DNA from 2 places in the Exiguobacterium sp. s78 genome. Region 1 is predicted to be linked to the other one. Evidence: riboswitches for the same ligand, from Rfam matches in the RefSeq annotation. Region 1 holds a riboswitch; the other holds the start of a gene.
What was found. A riboswitch is a leader RNA that binds a small molecule or an ion and turns the genes downstream of it on or off. The one in region 1 is predicted to bind FMN.
Positions count from the first base shown of each region.

Region 2: linked by a shared signal. The riboswitch ahead of ribD (bifunctional diaminohydroxyphosphoribosylaminopyrimidine deaminase/5-amino-6-(5-phosphoribosylamino)uracil reductase RibD) and the one ahead of KNQ18_RS02390 (ECF transporter S component) in region 1 are both predicted to bind FMN.

Region 1 is NZ_JACSNB010000001.1:478,461-481,575, reverse strand. It holds gene KNQ18_RS02400 (NAD-dependent epimerase/dehydratase family protein) at 1-838, opposite strand, end outside; gene KNQ18_RS02395 (HesB/IscA family protein) at 957-1,307, opposite strand; FMN riboswitch at 1,419-1,561, shown strand; gene KNQ18_RS02390 (ECF transporter S component) at 1,717-2,283, shown strand; gene KNQ18_RS02385 (YuzB family protein) at 2,360-2,593, opposite strand; gene KNQ18_RS02380 (NAD(P)/FAD-dependent oxidoreductase) at 2,686-3,115, shown strand, end outside.
Region 2 is NZ_JACSNB010000001.1:73,893-77,007, reverse strand. It holds gene ribE (riboflavin synthase) at 1-527, opposite strand, end outside; gene ribD (bifunctional diaminohydroxyphosphoribosylaminopyrimidine deaminase/5-amino-6-(5-phosphoribosylamino)uracil reductase RibD) at 512-1,552, opposite strand; FMN riboswitch at 1,712-1,856, opposite strand; gene KNQ18_RS00425 (M20 family metallopeptidase) at 2,040-3,115, opposite strand, start outside.

The DNA.
Region 1 (3,115 bases):
TCAAACGATCGAGCCAGTCATCGATATGTTGAAACAGATAGCCTGCTTGTTTTGCAGCTGTCGTATCCATATAGAAATCACGTTCCGGTGCAAGCGGCGATTCATCTTCTCCTTTTGCAACGAGTTGACTCGTCGTTCCCGCAACGTGGTCGATCTTATCCATCAGATCTTGAATCGATAAGACACCGTCACTCGCAGCGTTGATTGGTCCCGTCATTTCCGAACGACCACACCACTCAAGAAAGGCAGCGGCTTCGTAACTTGAGATGTAGCCCATCTTGGCATAACTGTTTTCAGCGACGATCGGACGACCGTCAAGCGCCCGTTTGATATGAAAGACGAGTCGCTCCGTATAATCATCTGGTCCGAGGACGACCGGGAAACGGACCGCAACGACTGGGAACGTCGCCCGTTGGAAGAAATAACTCTCCGCTTGGCGTTTCCCTTCGCCATATCCATGTTCCTTCTCGAGGTCATATTTCCCGGGAAACGGATTATAGGCACGCTCTGTGATGTTCGCACCACCGCCTTCATAGACAGACATCGTCGACGTCAGCACGTAGCGTCCGACTTTCCCTTCAAACGCATCGATCGCAAGCTTGGCTTGATACGGCGTGAAGCAAATGTTGTCATAGATGACATCCCAGTGCTGTTGGCTTAAGTCTTTCATCGTACTACTTGACGTCCGGTCCCCTTTGAAAAATGTCAAGCCCTTCGCGACCGGTGGTGTATGCTCGCCGCGTGTGACGATCGTCACATCATCCCCCGAATCGGCTAAGCGAATCGCAAGCCGGCGTCCGAAATAGCGCGTTCCCCCGAAGATCAATACTTTTCTCATCCTGAAGCCCTCCCTGTTCGTAGTAGCATTCACTCTCTTAATATTTCGAGTAAACGGAACAGGTCTCCTGTATAAGTGCAATAAAAAAAATCGTGGACGATGTCCACGATTGGATTCATTAACAGCCACCCGGGGTCCCGGCATTCGTTGCTGTTCTGAACGATGTCCCGCAACCGCATGTTGCGATGGCATTCGGATTCGTGATCGTGAATCCACCGCCGAGCATCGACTGCTTATAATCGATTTCCAGTCCTTTGACGACCGGGTAATCTTTTTCGTCCACGATGACGGTCACGCCGTGCTGTTCGAAAACGAGATCCGTTTCTTTCTGTTGGTCGAATCCCATTCCGTACGACAGACCACTACATCCACCACCTTGGACGAGCATCCGAAGATTCCGTTCATCTGCTGGTGCCTGCGCCATCATGTCCTGGACTTGTAGCGCTGCTGCCTCCGTTAAATGGATCATGTCATCACCTTCCTTTTCTTTAGTATACGTAACTTCTGAGCGAATCGAAACCTAGTTGCTTGAAACTATCTTGAATTCGTTGTATAAATGGTATGTACAACAAAATAATCGTTCCATCTTCAGGGCAGGGTGAAATTCCCGACCGGCGGTAAACAACTCTTCTTAAGTTGAAGCCCGCGAGCGAATAGGGCGCTATTTGCTGATTCTGTGTAATTCAGGAGCCGACAGTACAGTCTGGATGGGAGAAGATGGCGGCATGAGTTTGAATTTGATCGATTTTTGCAACAATCGATTAGGTTTATTTAATGCGGACTTCTCCCCTGTTGATTTCATCAATAGGGGTTTCTTTATGGACGCAGTCATGCCAATACTTCATCGAGAGGAACGAGCAAAAGGAGACAATACTCGTATGAAACGCACACAAAAAATGGTCACTCTGTCAATGTTAGGTTCAATCTCATTTGTTCTTATGCTTATCAATTTTCCACTACCGTTCTTACCGAACTATCTGAAGATCGACTTCAGTGATGTTCCTGCTCTCGTCGCAGCGATCATGTTCTCACCGGTCGCAGGTGTCATCGTCGAAGCACTGAAGAACGTGCTATACTACATCTTCCGCGGAAGTGGTGTTCCGGTCGGAGAATTCGCGAACTTCGCTGCTGGCGTCGCATTCGTGCTTCCTGTCAGCTGGTTCTACCATAAAAAGAAATCAACACAAGGTCTCGCAACTGGTCTCGTCGCTGGTACGATAACGATGGCACTCGGTCTTGCGATTCTCAACTATATCTTGATCCTTCCAGCGTACGCATGGTTCCTCGGTATGGACTACATGGCGGATCCAGCTGTCAAATGGACAGCGATCACAGCCGGTATCTTACCGTTTAACGTCATCAAGGCGTTGTTCATCTCGGCACTCTTCATTCCGTTGTTCTTGAAACTACGACCATGGATGATGCGCCGTCAACAATCTGCCTGATCCGAAAAGCTGCGCCCGCTGACGGACACGAATCCCCTCGTTCAGACGAACGAGGGGATTTTTTGGCTGTCCGTGCTCACAGCTCATTCTCTTCGATTTTTAGGTAAATCTTTTCAAGCAACTCTTCCGGCGTCTCGCCTACGACCGTCTCACCATCAACGAGACAAAAATGATCAAGCGAACAAATGCCGCAATAGCCGAGGCAACCGTATTCGACGACGTCGACGTTCGGATCACGTTCGAGTTGCTCCATGACGACCTGTGTACCAGCTGCTAAGTTACTGATACAAAATTCAATAATCGGATTCACTTTTTTTCCTCCTTCAAGCAGGAAACGACCTGCCTCATGTCGTATTATACAAGGTCAGACTGATTTAGGGGAACTAAGGGGGATTTTACGTTATGAAGCAATTGGTCGTACTCGGCGGAGGATATGGTGGAATGCGGATTTGTGAGCGATTCAAGGACGAGGAAGTTGCCGTCACGCTCGTCGACCGTCTACCGTACCACGCACTCAAAACGGAATATTACGCACTCGCAGCAGGAACATTATCAGATCGGGATGTCCGGATTGAATTTCCGGAGGGGAAACATCTTACTTATAAATATGGACATGTCATTAAAATTTCACCAGAGACGAATACGGTCCACCTGCAGGACGGATCAGAATTATTCTATGATGACTTGATCATCGCCCTCGGTTGCGAGGATAAATACCACAACATTCCGGGTGCTCAAGAGTTTACATACAGCATCCAGACACTTGAAGAATCTCGAAAGACACAGCAAGCGATCTGTGGTCTGTCACCGGGGTCCGTCGTCTCGATCGTCG
Region 2 (3,115 bases), 400 kb from region 1:
ACTGCGCCGCTTGCCAATCGATCAAACGTCGTCACTTGACGTGAGTGCGGAATCAATGAAATCGAGATCGTTTCCGGCGTGACGCGTTGCAACGTCAGGCTCGTACCGTTGATTGCGATCGAGCCTTTCGGAATACAATACTTTTGCCACGATCCGACATCAAACGTATAGACCATCGCTTCTCCATCCGGTCGCCGACTGATCAGCCGCGCTGTTCCGTCGATATGTCCACTGACGAAATGACCGCCGAAGCGACCATCTGCCGGCATCGCCCGTTCGAGTTGCAATGGGCTTCCGACGCGGTACGTGCCGAGGGCTGTTGACCGGATCGTGTCATGGACGGCATCTGCTGTGAAACTAGTCGGACTCATCGACGTGACCGTCAAACAAATCCCGTCGACGGCGATGCTATCACCGATCTTCGTTCCTTCGAGTACCTGGTGCGCCTCAATTTCAAGCGCTAACCCGTTTGGTCGCGGTATCTTTCGTTTTAAGGTTCCGACTTCTTCAATCAATCCGGTGAACATGTCGTCTCCTCCTTTCGGATGTACGTCAGATGGAGATCCGGTCCGACCGTCTCAACCTGGTCGATTTGAAAACGATCTTCGATATCGTGTTGACTATTCCACGCATCGCCTTCAAAAATCGATGGGGCTTGGTAGACTTCGATTCGGTCAACAAGATCTGCCTCAAGGAAAGCGGCTTGAATCGTCGGTCCACCTTCGATCAAAACACTACGGATATCTTGTTCGTATAAGCGTTTCAAAATCGCTTCCGGCGTCTCATACTCACCAACGAGGACCGTCACTTGATCATGACTAACCCGTGGAACACTCGTCAGCCAGTAGGTCGGATTTTTACCATCGCGGAAGACTTGTGCTGTCTCCGGAACCCGACCACGACGATCGACGATTACCCGAATCGGCTCGATGCCTGACGATGCGCGTAACGTCAGTGCCGGATCATCGACGAGGACCGTCTCACTGCCGACGAGGATTGCATCGTGGCGTCCACGCAGGGCACGACCGTTCGCGCGTGCTTCTTCTGACGTGATCCAGCGCTGTTCACCTGTCGCCGCGATCCCGTTCATCGTCTGAGCGATCTTGACGGTCACGGTCGGGCGTTTTCGTTCGATCGTCTTCCAGAATTCCGTGTAGAGGGCTTCTGCCTCATGCCGTAACAAGCCGACCTCGACTTCGACTCCCGCGTCCTGTAGACGTTTGATTCCGGAACCAGCGACGATTGCATGTTTGTCTTCCGTTGCGACGAAGACTCGTTTGATTCCCGCTTGTAGAATCGCTTCCGTGCATGGTGGCGTCTTGCCGTGATGATTGCATGGCTCGAGCGTCACGTAAAGATCGGCACCACGGGCGGCTTCCCCTGCCATCCGTAAGGCTTCGACTTCTGCGTGCGGACCACCGGCAAACCGGTGCGCACCGAAGCCGATGATGCGTCCTTGTTTGACGATGACACAGCCGACACTTGGATTCGGACTTGTTTGTCCGTGTAACATTTGTGCTAATTGCATGGCATAACTCATCATCTGTGACATCGCGTTCACTCCTTTCAAATGAAAAAAGACGCCCCTTGAAAAAGGGGCGTCTGTATAGAAGGGTTCACGAAATACACGGTTCGCTTCCTGCATTTTTTCATGCAGAAAGAGACCATCTCCTGAAAACATTTTTTCAGAAAACGGCTTGAATCGTGTCGTTTCGTTCTTCTCCCATCCGGACTTTACCGTCGGCCCTGGAATCTCACCAAGTCAGCCATGATGCGTACATCACAGGTCGCGGGCTCGTCGATCAATCGATCGCATCACCGCCGGTTGGGATTTTCACCCTACCCCGAAGAACTGGATTATTGAGTTATACAATTTTAGCCTAGCATATCTTTTTCAAGAAAACAAAGCGCAAATGCTTCTGTCTTGTCTCTTTTTTGATTTCGCTCCAGTTCTGTCACCCATCACCAATTCGTGATCAACCGCATCTCAAAAACGACCGGAGCACTTGATAGCAGTGCATCCAGTCGTCGTTTTCCGCTTATAAATATCCGTTCTTCCGATCGTGGAATTCTTGAGCGATCGCCCCGCGCGTCCGTTCATCAGCGAGGACGCGAAGCGCTGTCCGAGCGAGGATTTTCGCCCCCGTGATCAATGCTTCATCTCCAGCTTCTGAACGAGCCGCTTCTTTGAATGCTTCCGTATGCGCGACGAGATCGTCCGGACCAATCTTGATATACGGATGGATCGTCGGAATGACTTGACTGATGTTACCGGCATCCGTCGAACCAAGACCCGGTCGTTCATCTAAGTAGACCTTTTCACCAAGCGCCTCTGCTTCTTCTTGGAACAGACGGTCGAACGTCCGGTTGAAGACGAGGTTATCGACTTCATTTTGGAAGGCGATGACATCGAGCGTCGCCCCAGTCGCGAGTGCCGCGCCTTGGGCGACGGCTTTGACTTTTTCCGTGACGGCATTTAATCGTTCCCGTGTCGTTGCCCGGATGAAGAAACGTGCTTTTGCGTATTCCGGGATGATGTTCGGCGCATCGCCTCCATGCGTGATGATCCCGTGGATCCGGACATCGTCTGGTAACTGCTGACGTAACGCATTGATTCCATTGAAGAGTTGAATGACAGCGTCGAGGGCGTTGATGCCTTCTTCCGGTGACGCCGCTGCGTGTGCCGGACGACCCGTAAAGGCAAAGTCGAGCGGATCGACCGCAAGGGAAGAACCCGTGATCCGTGTTTGACCCGACGGATGGACCATCAAGGCTGCATCGATCCCTTCCAGCAACTGATGTTTGACGAAACTGCCTTTCGCACTACCGTTCGGTCCACCTTCCTCGGCCGGCGTTCCAAGCACGACGACACTCCCGCCGACTTCATCGAGTACTTTACTGAGCGCGATCGCCGCTGCGACGCTCGTCGTGCCGATGATATTATGACCGCACGCGTGACCAATACCCGGCAACGCATCGTATTCAGCAAGAAAGGCAATCGTTGCGCCTGGTCGGTCGCTCGATTTCTTCGCGAAGAACGCGGTATCGTGCCCCGCGACGCCGAGTTCTACTGTAAAACCTTCCGCTGTTAGACGCTCCGCATGGAGCCGCGAAG